4 regions of the Schinkia azotoformans genome follow, and region 2 is predicted to be linked to each of the others. Evidence: riboswitches for the same ligand, from Rfam matches in the RefSeq annotation. Region 2 holds a riboswitch; each other region holds the start of a gene.

Region 1 (5,925 bases), on a different contig from region 2:
AACTTCAGGTCCCTTCACTTCACGAATATCCTTTTTTGTGGTCGTTTCGTACATCGGTCCAACTCCCAAATAATTTGCCCCTTGTGCTAGTGCTTGATTAGCCTCATTCAGGTTATGGACGGAAATACCGAGTAGTTTGTCACCAATCATTTTTCTCACTTTTAGCGGGTCTTCATCTTCTTGACCAATGTGAATGCCATCTGCATCAATTTCAAGTGCCAATTCAAGATCATCATTGACGATAAAAGGAATTCCATTTTGTTTACAAATAGCCTGTAATTTTTTTGCCAACTTTATTTTTTCAGAGCCCTTTTTGGCATGGGTCCCCTTTTCTCTGAATTGAAAAAAAGTAATACCTCCTTCAATCGCTTCCTGTAGTACAATTTCAGGATCCTTCAAACAATTATTGCTCCCCATCACAAAATAAAGCTGAAGCTTTTTTCTTAGCTCTTCTTCGGAATATCTCATTTACATAATGCTCCCCTTTTATTATAGGCCCAATGATTCGTTGGACCGTGGCCTGTGCCGATTCGCAAATCATCTTCAATGGCAGCTTGAATAAAGTGTTTAGCAACTGATATCGAATCCACGATGTTTTTCCCTTTCGCTAATTCAGCCGTAATCGCTGCAGAAAACGTACATCCCGTTCCATGAGTATTCTTTGTAGCAATTCTCTTGCTTTCAAATTGGAAAAAGCGGTTTCCATCATATAAGAGATCAATCATTTGATCGGTTTCTTCGTGTCCGCCTTTAATCATTACATTTTTTGCACCTAGATTATAAATAAGTTTGGCAGCTTCTTTTCGTTCACTAAGATTTGTAATTTTAATGCCAGATATCACCTCTGCTTCAGGGATATTAGGAGTTATAACTGTTGCTATTGGCAATAAATAATCTTTTAGGGCTTCGATTGCTTCCGCTTGTAATAATGGTGATCCTCCTTTTGCAATCATCACCGGGTCTATTACAAGATTAGACCATTGATATTGCGTGATTTTTTCCGCGACAACCTTAATAATTTCACTGTTAAAAAGCATGCCTGTCTTTACTGCATCTGGTGTTAAGTCTGTACCGATTGAATCAATTTGCTTTGCAATACCTTCAACACTTAGCGGATATACCCCTTGTACACCAGTTGTATTTTGTGCTGTAATTGCCGTAATAGCCGTCATTCCATATACACCAAGTTCTTGAAACGTTTTTACATCTGCCTGGATTCCCGCTCCCCCACCGGAATCTGAGCCAGCAATAGTAAGTGCCTTGAAAACTTTCATTAGATACTCACTCCATTTCTTTTTATACAACACAAAAAGCCAACCAAAATAGGTTGGCCTTCTGTTTTAAAACAGAATTAGTCGCATTCCCTACGTTGGTACTAACCAAATCAGGTTCAAGGGTTAGACAATCGTCCTCTCAGCCATACGGCACCCCTAGCTAATCTTTCAGTATTTATATGAATCTTAATTTAGTATATCAATACTTTTTATCTTTGTTAAGTTACTAATTACACAAAAGTTTCATAATTAAGAAAACATTAACCAAGGCTTATAAATTATAATTAATTTAAACTTTTCATACAGGAGATTAATGAATGAAAACATTTACACTTACTTTTAATGATTTTACTTGCTATAGGTACCTCCGCAATGGGATCAGCGATTTTATTAAAGACATGGTCGCGGATGATTCTACTCTTGTTGAGGTCGTCCTAAATGAAGCGGTTAATAATGCTATTAAGCATGGAAGAAATAAAAAAGTGCTGGTACGGGTTAAAATTCAAAAAAATGGATTCCTAGTTATTAGGGTAAAAGATAGAGGCAAAGGCTTTGCAGTAGATGAAACTATTCAAAAGGTAAATGAAACTAATATGATGAAAGATATAAATTATACAACTTTAAAAGAATCAGGCAGAGGCTTATTTATTATGCAGCAGGTAATGGATAAAGTCATTTATAATAAGAAGGGAAATGATGTGTTGCTGGTGAAAAATATACAACGCAGAAAACAAATTCAATAGGTGATAAAAATGCGGATTCAGGATTTGAGTTTGAAAGTAAAGCTTGGTTCAATTTTTACAATTGCCTTACTTTTAAACTTTTTTGGATTTTATGTAATGATTAATTTTCTGGATGAACATAAACATGATAGTCATCTAATTAATCTAGCGGGTTCCCAAAGAATGTTAACGATACAAATGGTTAACGAGGCTTACCATGTGGCAGAAAGCAATCCCATCTATTACACTCAACTTCGTGTAACAGCCAAAAAGTTTGAGAAAAATCAAGAGGATCTTATTTTCGGTAATAATAGCTCCGGTATCCATGGAATAAAGGCGCCAAATATTACAGCCCACCTTGTAGAGGTATTACATGAATGGCAGCCTTTTTCACAGAAATTGGACAGGCTTATTAAGTCAGATGATCCATCTGAAAAGAGACAAATAGCGGCTGAAATACAACAAGATAGCTTCTTGTTACTAAGAAAAGTTAATAATGTAACGAATCAAATTGAGCAAAATTCAGAGCACAAGGTAGAAATTATTAAAAATATCCAGATTTCAATTATGCTTGTAAATGTATTCATTTTCCTTTTCGCCACATGGGCAAGCATCCATCATATTATTCATCCAATTACGGATGTCATTCAGCTAATGAAAAGAGTTGCAGACGGAGATATCAATGTTAAAAAGCTAACCATTGAACGCAGTGATGAAGTTGGGCATCTTGCCCAATCATTCAATCAGATGGTTTCCAACTTGAAGCATCTCGTTTTAACCGGTAAAGTCCAGGTCGATTTTCTGCCACCTGAGCTGAACAACGAAAACTTTGAAATCAAAAGTATATATAAACCATCTGAATATGTTAGCGGCGATTTTTATCATTATATTTGGGATAAGGAAAGAAATACATTGTATGGGTACTTAATCGATATTATGGGACATGGTTTGGATACAGCTCTTCACACTTCGCATATTCACGTTTTATTTGAACAAGCTGCCCATAAACATGATTTATCACTAGCAGAAAAAGTTAAGTGGGTCAATCATGAATCTATTAAATTTTTAACAAATGAGACGTTTGCAACAGGTATCTGCTTTGAATTTAACTTTCTAACATCTTCATTAAAGTATGTTTCTTGTGGGATTAATCACTTTATTGCAATGACAAAGGAGCAAAAAGGAATGATTACTGTCGAAGGGGCTTTTTTAGGAATAATGGGAGCAATGCCCTTCGAAGAATATGAAATGCCGTTTAAGTCAGGTGATTATTTCAACTTCTTAACGGATGGCTTACTCGACCACTTACATGTAGATCAATATAAATTTCCAAGCAGCTTTCAAGCTTCATATGAAATGCTAGTAGCCTTAAGTAATAGTACTATTATCACAGATGATGCATCTGGACTATGTATAAATATTAAATAACATGATAATATATTCCTATTAAAATCGATGGAGTGATTGAATGAAAATGAGTCTGAAAGTTAAATTATTAGGCAGCTTCGTTGTGCTAATAACCTTGCCGATTATTGCTTTAGCCGTTTTATCGTACAATATGACAGCCGATTCAATGCAAGAAACGATTGAAAAGGAATTAGTTGAAACAACTAGATTAACAGCAGAATCAATTAATCAAACCGTACAATCCACCACATCACTCATACAGCTGCAAAGTAAAACTGAACTTATACGTAAAATGACGAGGGAAAGTGATTCGGAGAATAAAAACATTGTACTAAACATGCTTCAAAATTTTGTAAGTGATAATAAAGATTTAATCGAAATGATCCTAATTACGGATGAAAACGGCATCGCTTATATGAACAGTTCCAGCACCAATGAGGTGACAGACTTATCAGATAGACAATATGTGAAGGATGCACTAAATGGGAAATATTCTATTAGTGATGTTATAACTTCAAAAGTTACGAAAGAACCTGTTATAGCGATTGCCTTCCCATTGTTAACAGATAATCAGAAGGTTAACGGCCTTCTAATTGGTACGGTCAAATTCGATAAAATTACTGAAAAAGCCGAACAAATCAAAATTGGTAAATCTGGATATGCCTATATGGTAGATAAAGATGGACTTTTAGTTTCCCACCCGGTAAAAGACAAGGTTTTAAAAGAAAATGTACTGAACACAGGTTCTACTGAACTAAAGGAATATGTAAGAAAAATGAATGCAGGAGAAACTGGGAGCGGCTATTATACATACGAAGGAATTTATAAATTTGTTACCTTCCAACCTGCCGCTAAGTGGAGCATTGCTGTAACAGCAAATTATGATGATTATATGGCCCCCGCTTATAAAATAAGAAAAAGTAGTATAATTATTTCAACGGTGGCCATCATTCTTGCGATTCTTGCTGCTTACTTTATTTCAGCTAGAATTGTTAATTCGATTAGGAAGCTTCAAACGGCTATGGAGTTGGGCGGCAGTGGAGACTTAACAATCCAAACATCAATCCAATCTAAGGACGAACTGGAGGATCTTAGTAATTCCTTTAATACAATGATTGATAATCAAGTGAAAATCATTAAACAAGTTTATGCTGCGTCAGATGAATTAGCTGCAGCATCGGAAGAAATGGCTGCATCAACTGAACAAGTATCGACTTCCTCAACTGAAGTTGCCGAAAGTACACATCGACTTGCAATCGAAGCTGAAAATGGAAATTTTGCGATCATTGATACTTCAAAAGCATTGTTGGAATTATCATCATTAATTCAAATTGCCAAAAATAAAGCGACATCCGCTGACCAAAGCTCGCAATTTACTTTAAGAACGGCAAATGATGGTAAAGAAACCGTCTTAGATGTTATTACAAGAATGGAACATATTAAAGCAAAAATGGAAGAAACAAAGACTCATATTTCATCTTTAGAACAATATTCAAAGGAAATAACGTCCATTACCGATACAATTACAAATTTAGCAGAACAAACAAATCTATTAGCATTAAATGCCGCCATTGAAGCGGCCCGTGCCGGTGAAGCTGGAAAAGGCTTTGCGGTTGTAGCTAACGAAGTCCGTAAATTGGCAGAGCAATCTAACAGTGGGGCTACAGAGGTGGCGAATCTAATTAGAAAAGTAACAGAAACAACCGCAAATACAGTTATTGCAACCGATCAAAGCAGTAAACAGGTTGAAGAAGGAGTTGAGGCGGTTACAAAGGCTGGAGATGCTTTAGAAAAAATAGTAGAGGCGGTCTTGAAAACAGTCACTGATGTTAACGGAATTGTATCTGTTACCGATAATGAGGTTGCTACTTCTGAGAAAATCGTAGAACTTATCAATTCATTGGCAACCTTTATCGAGACCACGGCTGCAAGTGCTGAAGAGGTTTCTGCTTCGACAGAAGAAACTTCAGCAGCAATGGAAACTATTGCATCAAGTACTGAACAAATAAATGCAATGGCACTGCAACTTAAAACTTCAATCGAGAAATTCAAGCTTACTGATTAAAGGAGTGGTAATATGTCTTTTCAAATAAATGCCAAAGCTGATGAAGTGTTCGTGACCTTAGAAAAAGAAGTATATGTTGAACAAGCCTCTAATTTTAGAGAAGCGCTTATGCCCTATCTTAATAATGGATATAAAAACTTCACCTTAGACGTCAGTTCCTTAACCTACATTGACAGCTCTGGTTTAGGTGTTTTAATCGGCATCCAAAAGCGAGCAATGTCGAATGGTGGAAAGGTTATTATTAAAGGACTAAATGGACAAGTAAAGGAACTATTTGTACTTACTAGATTAACAAAAATATTTGAGATTGTGGATTAAAATGAAAGCCGCTTATCCTTTTAAACTTGGATAAGCGGCTTTTAATTTCCTTTTCTATATAACTCTATTGTACAAATTTCCCATTCCGGGTTAGTCTCACTTAAAATTTGTCTTACCTCATACTTCGTTTTTGCTTTTA
Region 2 (5,925 bases):
AAGACTTAATTTCGTCCACAATTACTTCATCATCATGAAACAAAAGCCCATCACATCGACCATCAATGATAAAGGTAAGACCGTTATAAGGTATTTCCGTATGCAAATAAACTTCGGCCCGATCCGTTTCTCGATAGGTTTTTTGGATTTTTTGGTGAATCCTTGTCCCTTCTAGTAAAGTAGGCTGGGAGAGAAAACGCGAATCGATACTACCGCCCCGGTATACATATTCAACAAGACCACGCACAGATATATGAACATCATTTAACATTAAATCACCAACTAGTTTGAAAATAAGAATATATGTTTCATCATATAAAAATAGTATACCAGAAATGGCATTAGGACAGAGCATAATATCTATTCATAAAAAATAAGCCAAAGATACCCTTGGCTTATTTTTTCTAGATTATTTGAAAATCTCTTTATGTTCTTGCTTTATAGTCTGAAGTGTATCCTCAATCGACATCTTCTCTTGATTAAGTTTGAAACTTCGAAGACTTCGTACGGAATCAGATTTACTATTAGCATAAAAAATATGTATAAGTTCCTCTGTTCCAGCATTCCATTCTTCTATATATTTATCCTTAATAAAGGCCTTAACTTTTTCGAATTTTTCATAAACCACAAAATAGTTCATTTTTGTTTCATTTACAAAATATTGTTTCGTATTAACTAAATTTTGAATAACCATTTTAATAACTCCTCATTATGAATTATTTTAGATAATAAATTAAAATGCCAAAGTGATTACGTATGATTTCTACAGATATGTATTTTCCGTCGACCTCTATATCAACCTCCTATTCATATATTCTAGTAAAGTTTATTTTTTGTAGAATTCTTATAAAATATCAATATGGTTAATTAAACCATAGGGCAATAGGAAATACAATAAAATACGTGCGTCAATAACAGACAAAACCTGTCGGGATTTTTCGACGTGTAATAACTTTTACCTTTTTGTTACCTTTATTTATTAAGATATATTATGATGTGAGTACTAGAAACTATTGGAGGAAACAACATGAAATTATTTGCATCCGAACATTTCTCTGATAAAAAATTTTGGCAAAAGTTAAAGGTTTTTGCTAAAAAAGCTGGTTCATCTGTTGTGTATATTGTATTGCTACTATACTTCACACTTCAAAAACCAGAGGTTCCAGTAAAGGCAAAGGCAACGATTATTGGAGCATTAGGGTATTTCATTCTTCCAATCGACTTAATTCCAGATGCTCTGATAGGAGTAGGGTATACCGATGATTTGAGTGCAGTTGGATTGGCATTAGTGCAAGTGGCAATATATATTGATGAGGATATTAAAAATAAAGCAAAAGCAAAATTACAAGAATGGTTTGGAGAAAGTGCAGATACATCCAAAATTGACTCAAAAATTGATTGATGGGGTTTTCCCCTGACAAAATAATGTCGAAGTGCCAGGCACTTCGACATTTAAGCTTCAATTTTAACCATAAAAATTTTATGTAAACTAGTTTTTACTTTCTAATACATAACCATATTTTTTATTGATCTTTTGGCTTACTTTATCTAAGAATTTATCAACGGGAAGCTTTTCAACATCTTTAGTATACCAAGCAAGCTTTGCATCTTTATCAAGCCCATCATATTTTACTTTTAATACCGAATATGTATTGGTTTCAAGGATATAATCAAAGTGTGTATATAATTCTTTTCCTTCAGGACACTCAAGAATTACCTTGTAAACGGGATTCTTTCCTTCTTTGTTGAATTTTACTTTTCTAATTTTAGTATTCATTATAATAATCCTCCTATTAAACATCTGTTGACCATAAGCTAAAGAGGATGCACGATAAGGAATTATATTGGTGCATCCTCTTTTTTACTGCATTATAACTATTCTATTTTTTCTTAAAAATTCTTATTTCTATACTAAGCATAACGTACCTAGGCGCTTCTTTCAATGATTAACCCTAGACAATCTGTAGTATTCTTACTATGTTCCCTATTATTCCCATTTCACATCGGTTTTATAAGCCTGCTTTGTGTATATAGTTTAACGGGCCATTCCTCTTGTTTCTCCGCCATATCCCAAAACATATATTCGAAGTAGCTTGTTTTAACTACAATCTCCTCCAGTTTAGCTAATTCTCGTTCTGGTTTTCCCTCCGCCATTTCGTTTATCAGATTCATACAATCCTCAGCTAATTCAGTAAATTCATCGGATGAATACATTTTTACCCATTCACCATAGAATTCATGATCGATTGCTCCCGGCCATGATGCTAGTTCTTTACCGATAAAGCTATAACTCCAAGCGCATGCAAGGACAGATGCGACTACATTTTCAATTCCTCCAAGTTGTGCTATGTTTAGCATGTAGCTTGTATAAGCTGTTGTTGTAGCGCCTGCCTCCGTTGCTTCCAGCTCATCATGAGAAATTCCGAATCGAGCGGCATATTGACGATGAAGTTCCATTTCCATATCCAACGTGCCATGAAGAAGTTTCGCGAATATAGTCATCGTTTTTAAGTCCTGTGCTTTAGCACTTCCCAAAGCAAAAAGTCGACAATATTCAATTAAGTAAACATAGTCCTGCTTCATATAATGCTTGAATTTATCCTTCTCTAACCAGCCCTCTCCAAGCCCTTTCACAAAAGGATGCTCCAAATATGACTTCCAAATCGGCTCTATTCGGTTCCATAATCGATCCGTAAATAAGTTCGTCAAAATATTATCCCCTTTCTATTTAAGACAGTTTCCGATATAACATTACTAAAATATTTGATGGAATGTTCTCACCTCTTTAACATTGGGAGCGATAAAATACAAAAACCCATCACTAGTTTAATAGAGATGGGTTAGGTAAACAGACATAATAGTCCACATAAAATGCCAGTTCCAGTTCCACTTCCCTACGCTAGTGTTACCTAGATCAGGTTCAAAGGGTCGATCATATCTCTCTCAGCATTTTCATGCTCCCCTAGTCGAATTATTAATTATTTGATTTCTATATATTAGTATAGGCATAGTTTACGAGAAATAGCAATTTATAGGAATCACTTATCATTTATTCACATTGTTTCCCATTTTTCACACCTAACTCGATTCTTGGAAATCATTTTTCGCTTTCATGCAGATAATTTCAAATTATCTTGCATCAAACGAGGCTTGAACTCCATTTGGTGCGGATAAAAGCAAATTATCCGTCATCGAACGGCCCTAGTTTCAGAAACCATTCACTCAGATCGATTCTCACTATCTGCCGTTAAAACTTCCTTCCGCCACCACCGGATCGACCGCCACCAGAACCAAAAGAGGATCCCGAACTTCCACCGCTGCCTGTATTCCTTTGTATTTTTTGTTGGGTCACCATTGTACGAACGTATTGATCTTCCGTATTCGTAACAACAAAGGAGTTATTTTCTAAATATGTTCTTGCATTGACTGTTGAGCGGCCACGATTATTCATAGCCATAATACCAACTGTAACAGCACCTAGCCCAATGGATATAAGTAAATAAAGGGTGAGTTCTTTTATCAACTCCGAATCACTTGTTGTATGAACAGTTTCAACCGTTGTGCTAGGAATTTGGCTTGTTGATGGCCCGTTTCCCGCACTAATAGGTAGTCCCTCATGCATTACTTTTTCCACTTCATCTAAAAAAACATCCGCACTTTCACTATATTTTCCTTCACCCAAATATGGATAAAACTCATCAAGCGTTGCTTCAATTGTCGCATCTGGAAAATAATCCACGATTCGGTCTCTTGTAAAAATATAAACTTCACGGCTATCCATATTAAGAAGATACAAAATACCGTCAGACGTTCCCGCAAATCCAAAACCATGTTCCTTGTAGAAATCATCTGCAAATTGTCTTGATGATTTTCCTTCATCATCATTGATTGTAACAATGATAATATCCATCTCTAATTGCTCACTAAGCAAGGTTGCCTTTTCTTGCAGCTGTTCTTTTTGAATATCGGTGAACAAACTAGCAAAATCGTAAACTTTGTTTTCCGTAGCGAATACACTGGTTCCTACTATTAAAATTATTAGCATGATAACCGGTATTATAAGGAGCGACCTTTTTAAAATCACCATAGGAAAAGCCCCCCTAACGAAAGAACGGCAAAAGTAGCACCTGATATCATGCCAAACCATGATGCAGCTCTTCCCATACTAATCGGCAAGCGCCCAGCAATTTTTCCTGTCTGTCCATTCATCGCAAAAAGATAGGTCTTCCCTTTAAATTGGTACGTAAATACCCAAACCGGCAATAAAACATACGTTGCATCGACCTCTTTTAACTGAACATTTGAATGCTGTATACGTACGGAGCTATAACCCTGAATCGTTTCACGAAGTAATGAACCCATATTTTTTCGGATAACATCGGAAACTCTACCGTATACATCGTTTTGGTCCATATCATATTTTTCTGCTAAATAACCAGATAAATAGGACATTGAAAAATCAGTTAAATCCTGATAATCGTAGGGTTCTAGAATGGTCATGAGTTCATCATCCATTTTTTTCGATCCATCCGCTGGTACAGCTTTAAAACCGGCCTTGCCCTCTCTTTTGACATGATAAAATCTGGTTTCCGTATATCGGGTATCGCCCCTAGTGTAAACCCGGACCTTCGTTGCTTCACCAGCAACTTCCCCATTGGAATTACAATCAAATAGCCAAAATGGAACATAAATCCCTGTTAACTTCTCAAGCTGTGAGGTGGATGTAAAATATTTAGGCAGAAGCGGTTTTCTTTTACACCAGTTGACAAATCGTTCTGTGGCTTTCTCACGATCTAACTTAAACGGAATGACTTTCTTTGGTCTAAATTCACCTTCCAAACGCCTAGGAATGATGGTCGGGTTATGGCAATAATAACAAAAGGTTGCCGCTGTTGTGTCATCCGTCACGATTTCCGCCCCACAACTATTACAAATAAACCCGACCGCTTTTTCTTCAAATTCTTGATCGAGCTGTTTCTTTTCCTGTAGGGACTCGCCACTCATCGTAGACTCATAGTTCGATTGCTCATTATTAATAAAAGCCTTAACTTCCTGTTCGGTAAATTCACTTAAACAATAATCACATATCCAGTTTTGTGTATCTGCCTTAAAGACAAGAGGCCCACCGCAATTAATACACTTGTAAACAACTACTTCCAAGCTGACCACCTCATTCATTGTTGGTTTAGCAAATGTAGGGTTTCATCGTTAAAACTTATTTCCGCATTCAGGACAGAATTTCACGGTTTCATTAGAAAATAGTGTAAATCCACAACTCTTACATTTTAATTTGCCATCATCATCAGGTCGTTTCCTACCGCAGTTTGCACAAAACTTCCCATGATTCTGATGCCCACATTGACAGTTCCAAGTTTCTTGCTCTGGTGTTTGCTTTGGTGAACCACATTCTGAACAGAAACGGCCCGTGTTACTATGTCCGCACTTACACTTCCACTGTTCAGATGGAGCACTTACAGGCTGTTGTTTTTGTAGGTTTTGTTGTGCTTGTTGTTGCATTTGGTATCTATTTGCTTCTGAGGCCGCTCCCATAAAACCGCCTGCACCTTGCATACCCATACCAATACCTAAGAATCCTTGCATAGCCCCACCTTCATTTGAACCAGCAGCTTCTAATCCCCTCGCTATCGCGCCTTGTACAAAGCCTTCTCTTACTGTTGGGTCTTGCAGCATAGCACCTTGGTTTCTCATATTGATAAGCTTTTGAGATTGTTCATCATAAGAAATGCTATTGATTCCGACTGACTCAACTTGCATCCCACGCATCCGTGTCCAGTCCTCGTCTAATATGGTTGACATGTATTTTGCCAGTTCCATTCCCTTAGAAGGAACAAATGAAATTCGAATGCCGTTGCTTGACATTTGATTAATAGCTGTTTGCAGCGCATTCATAAATTCAGACAGATA
Region 3 (5,925 bases), on a different contig from region 2:
TGGGCTTGTTCTTTTGAAACTTGTGCGTTTAAGAGTCCCGCTTGCGCTTGATTCACTCCAGCTTTTATTTGTTTTTCTTTCTCTGGACGAACTCCTTCCTCGATTAACGAGTATGCTAGTTTAGCACTTTCATAGCTATTTTGTGCATTTATATAATTAAGTTTGGCACCTTCAAGTGCCTGTGCGGAAATGGCCCCCGCTTCAAACAGGTTTTTCATTCGTTCATAATCTGCGGTGGCATTTTTATAAGCCTCTTCAGCCCGATCGACATTGAGCTTAATCTGTGACCTTTCTTGACTGCGGGCTCCGTTCGTTGCCTCTTCTAAACTTGCTTCAGCAGCCGATAAACTGGCATTGGATGACTGAATGGCTGCATTTGCCTTCTCGAGCTGAAGCTCATAATCCCGCCTGTCCAAGTTTGCTAGGACATCTCCTGAATTTACAAATTGGCCCTCATCAAATTGAAGGGACTTAATATTTCCACCAATCTCAAAAGAAATGATTGTTTCTTCCTTGGGTGTAAGTGTTCCAGATAGCCTTGAATACTCCACCCCTTTTTCTTTTTTCACAGCTTCTACCGCGACAACCTTTATCTCTTCCTTCGTCACGGCTGGTTCTGCATTACAACCGGTTAATAACAAAAGCGAAAAAGCAATTGAAGCAAAAGCGTTGTGCCTATTTGAACGCATACCTTTCTTCCCCCGTTTTTCTTAAAAATGGAAAATCCACTACTTATAATATTATAATTTTTGTAAAAAAAATAGCGGGAACATAGTCCCCGCCATTTCTTTTTATAGATTATCTTGGTCAGTTAAAATAACTGGACCATCTTTTGTAATGGCAATGGTATGCTCATATTGAGCAGAAAGTTTTCCGTCAATGGTGCGGGCCGTCCATTTGTTATCATCCATTGTACTTTTCCATTCACCAACGTTAACCATTGGCTCGATTGTGATGACCATACCTTCTTTAAGTCTTGTGCCTTTTCCAGGTTGACCATAATGAAGAATCATCGGTTCCTCGTGGATCGTTGGGCCAATGCCATGTCCTGTAAATTCACGAACAACCGAGAAGCCTTCCCCTTCAACATACTTTTGAATGGCATGACCAATGTCTCCAACCCGATTTCCAACAACTGCTTGTTCGATTCCAAGGTAAAGGGCTTTTTTCGTTACATCAAGCAATTTTGTTGTTTCTTCAGTTGCCTCGCCCACTTGATATGTCCAAGCCGAATCCGCAAGTGCTCCATTTAAATTTACAACCATATCAATGGTTACAATATCACCATTTTTTAATGGTTCATTTCTCGGAAAGCCATGGCAAATTTCATCATTAACTGATGCGCAGGTTGCAAATTGGTAGCCTTGATACCCTTTTTGTTCAGGTGTAGCACCGTGCTTTGCAAGAAAATCTTCAACAAAACTATCTATTTCACTCGTTGTAATTCCCGGTTTAATCATGTTTGCAATTTCAAGGTGGACTTTCGCTAATAATTTTCCAGCCTCATGCATTAATTCAATTTCTCTTTGTGATTTTAAAGTAATCATTGTATGCCTCTTTTCAATATTATTTCTAATATTACTATTTTAATCTAAAAATCCTTTGTAATCCATATATCCATATTATGCAAATTACAAAGGTGCTCTATTATTATTTTGTGACTACTTCCCCAGTCCACTCATTCATGCCCCCGGTCATATTATAAATTTGCTTCATTCCATTTTGCACTAAGATTTCACTAGCTTGAGCGGAACGATTTCCGGAACGGCAGACAATTAAGTATTGCTCATCTTCGGAAAATTCATTTAGACGTGACTCCATTTCCTGTAGCGGAATTAAATTCGCATCAGGAATATGGCCCTCTTCATATTCTTGCGGAGTTCGCACGTCAATAACTGTGATCCCTTGTTCAATCAGCTTTTCCGCCTCATTTACATCAACATTAGTATACGCGCCTTCTTCAACGCTTTCTGCATTTCGTGGAGGCTGTGATGATGTTTCTGTTTGAGTATTTCCTGCTCCGGAACAACCGGCTGTTGTGATGGCTGCTGCCAGAACGAATATAGTTAGTAATTTCTTCATAAAAAGTCTCCTTTTGTTTTGCTGTACAACTTTAATTTTACACGATAATAGTAATACGAATATAAGTATTTTTCACTATCACTGTTGTTTCTCGGTGAATTATGTTAACATTTGACGTGATACTCATGAGGGAGTGATTGCTCTTGAGCCTTAATCTTGATGATGTAAAAAAGGCATTTTTAGACTGTGAATTTCCTTTTTATAAAAGTTTGGAAGTAGAAGAAAATAAGGCTGTGTGTACTTTATACAGTATAAAGTCCGATTTTTATTCTACCATTATGATGGAACTTTCCAGCTACGAAAAGCTCATTCACCAAATATCAATCGAACTAATTAAATTTAGATCAAATGAAATGCTAATAAATCAGACTGCTCAGACGCAAGCAGAATCAATCGCAATTCATCTTGATTAATTTAAAATTTACAAACGATGTCACTACTGTTATAGTGAAAATGTAAGGGGAGCTAAGGGAACTTGGCTGAGAGGATACTAGTCCGTATCGACCCGTTTAACCTGATCTGGGTAATGCCAGCGTAGGAATGAACATTTACTTTGAATGTTTTCATACTTTTTACGCTTTTAGCTGGCTACCCTGTGGGTAGCTTTTTTTATTTTATTTTATTTTTTTGGGGAGGATTTTTACTTATGAAGAGGAGTAAAACGTTATTTTTAGTCGAAGTTGCCTTATTTTCAGCATTGGCTTATGTTTTTGATTTATTAGCAAATATGGTTTCATTAAGAATTTGGCCACAAGGTGGTTCTATCTCCATTGCCATGGTTCCCGTTTTCCTAATTGCTTTCAGATGGGGGATTAAAGGTGGCATGCTTTCGGGTCTCTTACTTGGTGGGCTTCAGGTTTTAACCGGGCAAGCGTATATTGTACACCCTATCCAAGGTCTATTAGATTACTTCATTGCTTTTATCGTTATTGGACTCGCTGGTGTGTTCATGAAACAAATACAGCATGCTATTAATGAGCACTCAAAAAGTAAAGTTACTACCTATGTTATTGCCGGAACACTATTAGGAAGCGTTTTGCGGTATGCAGCCCATGTTATCGGCGGGATTGTCTTCTTCGGTGAATACGCACCATCAGGAACTCCTGTAGCCCTATACTCACTTTTATATAATGGCACTTATATGCTTCCAGCCTTTATTTTAAGTGCCATTTTTGTGTCATTGCTTATTAACACTGCTCCGAAGTATTTCGATGTTACAAATGCAAAGTTCAATTATTAATTATGCTTGCTTGGTAATGGCCGTCCCCTTGGGGATGGCTGTTTTGTTTTGGTGCCCCCTCCCTCCCATTATGGTAAAATATTCTACATAGAGAAAATAAATTTGAGGGAGGGTTTATTTATGTTAGAAGATTCAAGCTTTGCGATACGTCCTGATTCTACAAAGAACCTGACGAAGATTAAGTATTTCGATATTGGGTCGCTCCTCACTTTGCAGCAAAACGAATCAATATTCACTTTTCACTGTCAACACGGATTTGTTAGTTTACTTTTTTATAGCGATGATATTGTAAGAATAATCATGGACCCTTCTTCAGAGCCTTCCTTAAAGAGCAGTGTTGCTTTGGTTAAACAGCCAGATCCTGTAAAAGTCCAACTAGAAGAGCTTGATGAAAAGATCATCATAGCGTCGCCTAAACTTACTGTCGAACTTCAAAAATCACCGCTACGTGTTTGCGTCAAAGATAAAAATGAAAATATCCTTGTTACCGAATCCAATTTGGGAATGGGGTGTACAAGTACGAATGCTGTATTTTGTTTTAAAGATATGGATGCGGATGACCATTTTTACGGTTTTGGTGAAAAAACGGGTTTTCTTGATAAGCGGGGAGAAAAAATGACGATGTGGAATTCAGATGTCTATGCCCCGCACAATCCTGAAACTGATGCGTTATATCAATCAATTCCCTACTTCATGACTATAAGAGACGGGAAAGCCCACGGGATTTTCTTTGATAATACATTTAAAACAACATTTGACTTCAAATCAAACAATGATGCTTATTCATTTTTAGCCGAGGATGGGCAGCTTGATTATTACATTTTGGCAGGTCCATCGCCTAAAGATGTGATCGAGCAATATACCGATTTAACAGGGCGGATGCCTCTTCCTCCTAAATGGGCACTAGGCTACCATCAGTCCAAATATAGCTATAAATCGGAGCAAGAAGTTAGAGAGCTTGCTAGTAAATTTGCCGAAAAGCAAATCCCAATTGACGCGATTTATTTAGATATTCATTATATGGACGGCTATCGAGTTTTTACGTTCGATCGTGCTGCCTTTCCAGATCCAAAACAACTCATACATGATTTAAAACAAGAAGGTATCCATGTTGTACCAATCGTTGACCCAGGTGTCAAAAAAGATCCAAATTACTATATTTATAAAGAAGGTGTCCTCGAAAACCATTTCTGCAAGTACCTGGAAGGCGATCTTTACCTCGATGAAGTTTGGCCGGGAATAAGTGCCTTTCCTGATTTCACAAATACTGAAACGCAAAAATGGTGGGGGGAAAAGCATTCCTTTTACACCGATTTAGGAATTGAAGGAATTTGGAATGATATGAATGAACCTGCTGTTTTTAACAAAACAAAAACGATGGATCTTGATGTGATTCACAATAATGATGGTGACTTAAAAACTCATCATGAACTTCACAATGTATATGGTTTATTAATGGGAAAGGCCACATATGAGGGCTTAGAGCAGCAGCTAAATGGCAAGCGGCCCTTCCTGCTCACCCGTGCAGGCTTTGCCGGCATCCAACGATATGCAGCTGTTTGGACAGGTGACAATCGGAGCTTTTGGGAGCATCTAGAAATGTCGTTGCCAATGTTGATGAATCTTGGCGTATCAGGGATCCCATTTTGCGGACCTGATGTTGGCGGCTTTGCCCATGACTCGAACGGGCAATTATTAACGAGATGGATGCAGGTTGGCACTTTTACACCTTTTTTCCGAAATCATAATGCTCTCGATACAGTAAGGCAGGAGCCATGGTCATTTGGTGAAAAATATGAAAAAATTATAAAAAAATATATCCATCTTCGTTATCAGTGGCTTCCTCATCTTTACACTTTATTCATGGAAGCAAGCCAATCCGGTATACCTGTGATGCGTCCGTTATTTTTAGAATATCCAAATGACTCAAAGACAACCAATCTCTCAGATCAATTTTTAATCGGGGAGAATGCCCTCATTGCCCCTATTATGAAGCCTGACACATATCACCGCGTCGTTTATTTACCGGAAGGGGATTGGGTCAATTACTGGACAGATAAAGTTATTCAAGGTGGAACCTATATCCTTGTTGAAGCTGACCTGGAAATACTGCCGATTTTTATAAAAAAAGGATCAATGATAGCTCATGGAGCGATCAAGTACTCAACAATGGCACCGGAAACCAATATGGAAATTCATCTCTACCCTAATGAAAACGAAGACATCACTTACACGTTATATGATGACGATGGGGAAACATTTGCAAATGAAAAAGGTGAATATTTTCTTAAAAAAATAACATGTCAACAAACGGGGTCCGATATTCAGCTATCAATTAAAAATGAGCATTCTTCATATAAACCTAACTGGAACGAGTGGACACTTGTAATTCATCTTTTAAAAGAACCGCCAAAAGTATTTGTTAATAATGAAGAGATCACAAATGATCGGCTCGCATTTAATAAGGAAAAACATACATTTTCAATAAAATTTTATGAATAGTTTGTGAACTGGCCCCTTTTTAGGGCCTTTTTTCATTGTCTTTGTGATGTGCGTCACACCTCACCACCATTCTTAGGCTTACAATGAAAAAAAATTTGCCA
Region 4 (5,925 bases), on a different contig from region 2:
TATTATGAGATTTTTAAAGATGTGGCTTCTGATTCCACTTATCATTTTTGGCTTAATACTGTCAAGTACGACAACAATCCATGCAGGTTCTTCTGCTGTATTGTATGCTAATGCGTCTACTAATACATATAAAGCCAGTTTATTAAAGGATATTGAAAAGATTATTCAGGAAGCAATGGGAAAACGGCAAAATACGATTGTGATCCAATATAAAGGATCTACAAATAAACTGTTAGATGTGATAAGTGGATATATTGATAAGGCAATTGAAAATGATGAATATTTGAACTATTCTTTTCGCAGTGTAAATATGTCCTATAAAGCATATGGAACCGATATTACGATAACCCTTAAATTCACATATTATGAAACAGCAGCTGAAATGAAGTATGTTGATCAACAAGTAAATGCCATTTTGTCTAAGATCATAAAGCCTGAAATGAATAACCATGAAAAAGTAAAAGCTGTCCATGATTATCTTGTGTTGAATCTAGGGTATGATACTACCTTGATTAGCAATTCTCCCTATACGGCTTTAACAAAAGGAATAACAGCATGTAATGGTTATGCTATGCTCGCCTATAAAATGTTGAAGAAATTAGGTTTTGACGTTCGTTTAATTAGTGGTACTGCCAGTAGCCAAGCATATAAAACCCAAAACCATGCGTGGAATTTAGTGAAGCTGGACGATAAATGGTATCATCTTGATGTAACATGGGATGATCCCGTTCCCGATGAAGCAGGACGGATTTTTTATGATTATTACTTACTAACGGATAAAGAAATTTCAAAAAATCATAGTTGGAAACAGGGAGGAATAAATGGTGAAGAAAAGCCATACCCTGCTGCAACTACAGCTTATTTAGACCTTCTACAATCAAAGCTTTCTTCAACAAATGAAGCGGAGCGTTATCAAGAATTAATGGTAACAATAGGTTTACACTACTTGCTTCCGGAAAATACTGCAAGTCGTTTAATTGAATTGAGCGATATGATTGGCAATCAATTTGCAAGCTATAACAATGAATTTAACCTTCGCTATATTGATAACAAAGGTGATTTAAGCACAAACCTTAGACAAATCATTTATGATAATGCTGTTAAACATAAGGTAAAATCATGGAGTTTTGTCACTCTTCCTTATATAAGGGGGACGACATCTTTTGACCAACTGGTTATGATTTCGGATATTGTATACCAAAATGATCCGCCGAAAGATTAAGAATTTAAGAATTAATGAAAAATGATTGCAACGATTATAATAATGTGTTAAACCTAATATAGATGAAAATTTAATATTCTAGCGTTACTACTAGGGGTGCTGAAAAGGCTGAGAAAGACGATTGTCTTAACCCTTAAACCTGATCTAGATAATTCTAGCGTAGGGAAGTGGTGCTTGGTGTCTGTAATTATTTTTATTATTGGCATCATTCATGTTGAATACAACCACTTCTATTTAATAGAGGTGGTTTTTTTATTTGGAAAAAGGAGGGATTTCTAATAAAAGGGCATACTACGCTGCAATTTACAGATGTTGATTTTACATATAGTGGAAAGGAGCCTGTCATTGTAGAAAAATTAAATTTCACCGTAAAAGAAGGTGAATTTGTAAGTATTATTGGGCCAAGCGGCTCTGGTAAAACGACACTATTTCGGCTGATTACAGGTCTAGAAAATCCCACCTCTGGGAACGTAATAATCGATGGTTCAGCCTCCAGCCAACGTTTAGGCAGTGTGGGTTATATGCCCCAACAAGACTTGCTTTTACCTTGGCGAACTGTCTTGGAAAATGTAACTTTACCGTTGGAAATGGAGGCATCGAAACAAATAGTCCCAAAGGTGGAAGTGTATGACCTACTACAGGAATTTGGTTTGAAGGGGTTTGAACACTCCTATCCAGCACAATTGTCTGGTGGAATGAAGCAGCGCGTCTCGTTCCTTAGAACAATTATTACTGGATCTAACATTTTATTATTGGACGAACCATTTAGTGCGCTAGATGCCATTACAAGATTAACGATGCAAGAGTGGCTTTTAGAGCAATGGGAAAAAATGCAAAAGACCATTTTATTTATTACACATGATGTAGATGAAGCTCTTTTCTTGTCCGATCGAATTTTTCTAATCAATAGAACTCCGATAGAGGAATTTACGGAAGTTATAGTTCCATTATCAAGGCCCAGAAAAATAAGAGATCTTGCCGGGCAAGAAATTGTAAACATAAAGGAACAATTAATAGACCGGCTTCGAATGAAGGTGTACAATGGATAAATTTAAATATTATTTTTCTTCTATAACGATTATTTTATGTGTTTTTATTTTCTGGGAAATAGGAGCCGCGATTGTTAACAAGAAGTATATATTACCTTCTCCAACACAAATATTGCTTAAGCTGTGGGACTTAAAAGGTGTTCTGTTTTTAAATCATTTACCAGCAACGATGTTGATTATTATCGTAGGATTGTTGACTTCAATCATTATTGGTGTTGGATTAGCGGTTTGGATGAATATGAATAAGTCGGTGGAAAAAGCTTTTTATCCTCTGTTGATAGCATCACAAACAGTTCCTATTATTGCGTTGGCACCGATTTTCGTTCTTTGGTTTGGTTATTCAATCTGGGGTAAGGTTGTAGTCACCGTTTTGATTACATTTTTCCCGATTACAGTGAGTACATTTGATGGCTTACGGTCAATTAAAAGCGAGCTTGAAGAATTATTTTTGACAATGGGTGCGTCGAAAAAAGAAATCTTTTTTAAATTAAGTATTCCAACCGCCTTGCCGTTCTTTTATTCGGGATTAAAGGTGGCTGTTACCTTAAGTGTAATCGGGGCCGCAATAGGAGAATGGTTAGGGGCAAAAGCTGGCTTGGGGTATTTTAGTCGCAGGATGATGACTCAATTTGATGGCGCAGGTGTATTTGCACCAATCATTTTATTGTCTTTTATCGGTATTCTTTTATTTTTATTAGTAACATATTTAGAAAAAATATCTTTTAAGTGGAGGAAAATAAAGTGAAAAAATGGTTGTCTGTAATTTTTTTAGCCGTATTGCTATTTTCTGTTGCAGCTTGCGGTTCAGGTAATAGTAGTAAAGAGACGTCAACTCAATTAAAAGATGTGGGCATCATGTTGGATTGGTATCCAAACGCATTACATACATTTCTTTATGTAGCAAAGGAGAAAGGGTATTTTGCTGAAGAAGGAGTTAATCTTGAAATTCAATTTCCGGCTAATCCAACGGATCCACTTAATTTAGCCGCTGCAGGAAAGGTTACTTTAGGTTTATATTATCAGCCAGATGTCATTATTGCACGTGCCAATGAAAATATTCCGGTTAAATCTGTTGCATCGATCGTTCGGGCACCATTAAATCATATCGTTTTTATGGAAAATAGCCGGATAAAGTCTCCAAAGGATTTAGAAGGGAAAACAGTTGGTTATCCGGGAATTGCTTTAAATGAATCATTGTTAAAAACAATGGTCGAAAATGACGGAGGTGATCCCAGTCAAGTCGAATTGGTCGATGTTGGTTTTGACTTAGGAGCATCCATTGCAGCAGAGAAAGTTGATGCAGTTATCGGTGCTTTTATTAATCATGAGGTTCCCGTCCTAAAGCAAAAAGGGTATGAAACTCGAAATTTTAATCCTGTTGAATATGGTGTACCCGCTTATAGTGAAGTTGTCTTAGTAACAAGTGATGAAACTTTAGAGAATCATAAACAAGAAATAGAAGCATTTTGGAGGGCCGCTGTTAAGGGATATGAGTTTACGAAAGCAAATCCTGAGGAAGCCTTACAAATTTTATTAACAAATCAAGATGAGGCAAACTTTCCGTTAGTAGCTGAGGTAGAGAAAGAAAGCTTAAGCATATTAATGTCAATGATGGAGTCCGATCAGGAACCTTTTGGCAGCCAAACAGCCCAATCATGGGAAGAAGTAACGGATTGGCTTAAAGAATCTGGCTTGGTGAAATCAGATCCAAATATAGAAGAAATGTTTACGACACTTACAAAATAACAGAAAAATCAGAAAATATGTTGTGCTCGAAAAAAAGATAAAATATAATAATTTTAGGGTAATATCCCGAATACATTTGCGAGAGGGTGTTAAAATGGAATTTGTTTTAAGTTGTAAAGGCAGTGCTGAACCTTGTGAGGTTACTTTTGATCATGATAACGGCCGTTATATGCTTAGGAAAGCAGACCGAAGCGGTGAGTTTTTTAACACCCCACAGCAATTAGTCGAATGGATCGAAGAAAACTGGACGATAAAGGATTTCTATGATCCGGAGGAGTTTATTAAAATGGTGAATGAAATAAAAAACAATCTTTAATTACTCTCCCAAACTAAAAAGCAAAACCCTTGCAAGGGTTTTGCTTTTTATTGTCTAGCTCCAGCGACCAGCGACTCGTAAATTTCACTCATCTCCCTACGATAAGTCAACAACAGAGGAATCGCTTCGCTCATCGCCGGATATCCTTTATCTCAGTCGATGCGATCCAGTTTATACGTCGCTAAACGGTCGCTTTCGCTTTTCTAATTAATATCCCCAAGAAGCACCAACGATAATTAAAAGGATGAATAGTACAACGATTAACGCAAAGCCACGTCCGTAGCCGAAGCCGCAGCCGCCATAACCAAAGCCTCCGTATCCGCAGCATCCGCCACCAAATCCACCGTATCCGAACATATAATTCAACTCCTTTCTGAGAATGTAAACCATCAAAGAATGAGTGTTGCTCTACAGAGTGCCCTTTGAGCAATCTGTACATTAATAACATATGGAAAACAAAATTAATCCGTATAGTTATTTGCCCTGTTTCTGATAAAATAGGCGTTTATTATTTTTGTCTCTATTTTTTAGATAATAGGGGATATGCCTATAACATTTATGAACATTTGTCATAGGTTAATAGTGTGTTAGTTACAGTAATTTAAAGGAGGAGAATAAATATGGCATATGGATTTGGATATGGGTATGGTGCTTGCGGTTGTGGATGTGGTGGATTCGGTTATGGTGCAAACGCCTTCGCTTTAATTGTAGTTTTATTTATTCTTTTAATTATAGTAGGTGCCGCCTGGAGATGCTAATACCCATTTGATTCGCTCACAATTAAACAGTAGTCCTATTCTCTTAATGAGTGGGGCTACCTTTTTTTATTGATGAAAATAAAAGAACCCGCTTTAGCGTCCAAGCGGGCTATATAAAAAAAGGAGGTAGAAGATAATAGTGGAAAAAGTTAAAACCTAGTAGACGAAACTGGTGCCTACAATTATCAACAAAATAAATAGGACGACAATTAACGCAAAGTTATTGCCATATCCGCCGTGCCCGCCGCTCATAATGATCACCTCCTTGTTGTGTTTACTTATAAATTATGTCTGTTCATCTTTTTATGTATAGTTGCATGTCCTCCACAAATAAAAAAGGGCAAATTTGTTTGTAGCAAATAATAAAAAAACCGGGGATCCCGGTTTTTGTTGATTACCTTATTTTAATCAGTACCTTTACTTACATCTTTGGTTGGATGCATAAACGGGGCAGCTTGTGGTGGTTTTTGCTTTTCAACAAGATCGATATTTTCATCTGTATTCCAACCAATATCATTCGTCGGATGAACCCATTCGTCCCCGGCCATAACAGAAGGGTCTGTTTCTTTCGTCCATTGATTTAATGGTGAGTTCGGAGAATCGTAAAAGCTATCGCCTATAACAACCCCATGTTCATTCACAAAAGGTGGTTCAATTTTAATCCCGCTATCTTTAAAATTAGGGGATGAAATTTGATGTGGCATTGTTCCATCAATTAATGGAGATTTTAAATTTTCTTTTTTCTCATTTTTACTCATATGTATCACCTCTTTAGCACTATTGTTGTTAGTATGTCTTGGACAAGTTGTCGATATACAAAAACTACCTTCCACA

What was found. A riboswitch is a leader RNA that binds a small molecule or an ion and turns the genes downstream of it on or off. The one in region 2 is predicted to bind thiamine pyrophosphate.
Region 1: linked by a shared signal. The riboswitch ahead of thiD (bifunctional hydroxymethylpyrimidine kinase/phosphomethylpyrimidine kinase) and the one ahead of tenA (thiaminase II) in region 2 are both predicted to bind thiamine pyrophosphate.
Region 3: linked by a shared signal. The riboswitch ahead of thiT (energy-coupled thiamine transporter ThiT) and the one ahead of tenA (thiaminase II) in region 2 are both predicted to bind thiamine pyrophosphate.
Region 4: linked by a shared signal. The riboswitch ahead of P9E47_RS11505 (ABC transporter ATP-binding protein) and the one ahead of tenA (thiaminase II) in region 2 are both predicted to bind thiamine pyrophosphate.

The regions. Positions count from the first base shown of each region.
Region 1 is NZ_JARSMD010000019.1:123,932-129,856, reverse strand. It holds gene thiE (thiamine phosphate synthase) at 1-468, opposite strand, end outside; gene thiD (bifunctional hydroxymethylpyrimidine kinase/phosphomethylpyrimidine kinase) at 465-1,274, opposite strand; TPP riboswitch at 1,344-1,442, opposite strand; gene P9E47_RS11465 (ATP-binding protein) at 1,592-2,017, shown strand; gene P9E47_RS11460 (SpoIIE family protein phosphatase) at 2,027-3,424, shown strand; gene P9E47_RS11455 (methyl-accepting chemotaxis protein) at 3,465-5,468, shown strand; gene P9E47_RS11450 (STAS domain-containing protein) at 5,481-5,786, shown strand; gene P9E47_RS11445 (helix-turn-helix domain-containing protein) at 5,828-5,925, opposite strand, start outside.
Region 2 is NZ_JARSMD010000025.1:68,118-74,042, reverse strand. It holds gene P9E47_RS15430 (ATP-dependent DNA helicase) at 1-271, opposite strand, end outside; gene P9E47_RS15425 (hypothetical protein) at 410-694, opposite strand; gene P9E47_RS15420 (YkvA family protein) at 1,028-1,402, shown strand; gene P9E47_RS15415 (hypothetical protein) at 1,490-1,777, opposite strand; gene tenA (thiaminase II) at 1,999-2,709, opposite strand; TPP riboswitch at 2,875-2,974, opposite strand; gene P9E47_RS15405 (TPM domain-containing protein) at 3,248-4,087, opposite strand; gene P9E47_RS15400 (hypothetical protein) at 4,081-5,169, opposite strand; gene P9E47_RS15395 (SPFH domain-containing protein) at 5,209-5,925, opposite strand, start outside.
Region 3 is NZ_JARSMD010000029.1:56,610-62,534, reverse strand. It holds gene P9E47_RS18445 (efflux RND transporter periplasmic adaptor subunit) at 1-689, opposite strand, end outside; gene map (type I methionyl aminopeptidase) at 792-1,547, opposite strand; gene P9E47_RS18435 (rhodanese-like domain-containing protein) at 1,651-2,082, opposite strand; gene P9E47_RS18430 (hypothetical protein) at 2,226-2,495, shown strand; TPP riboswitch at 2,531-2,640, shown strand; gene thiT (energy-coupled thiamine transporter ThiT) at 2,729-3,322, shown strand; gene P9E47_RS18420 (glycoside hydrolase family 31 protein) at 3,443-5,824, shown strand.
Region 4 is NZ_JARSMD010000019.1:132,499-138,423, forward strand. It holds gene P9E47_RS11500 (transglutaminase domain-containing protein) at 5-1,222, shown strand; TPP riboswitch at 1,305-1,405, shown strand; gene P9E47_RS11505 (ABC transporter ATP-binding protein) at 1,567-2,271, shown strand; gene P9E47_RS11510 (ABC transporter permease) at 2,264-3,016, shown strand; gene P9E47_RS11515 (ABC transporter substrate-binding protein) at 3,013-4,017, shown strand; gene P9E47_RS11520 (hypothetical protein) at 4,112-4,333, shown strand; gene P9E47_RS11525 (YjcZ family sporulation protein) at 4,541-4,690, opposite strand; partial or broken gene P9E47_RS22940 (YjcZ family sporulation protein) at 5,011-5,091, shown strand; gene P9E47_RS11535 (YjcZ family sporulation protein) at 5,248-5,343, opposite strand; gene P9E47_RS11540 (DUF3905 domain-containing protein) at 5,496-5,849, opposite strand.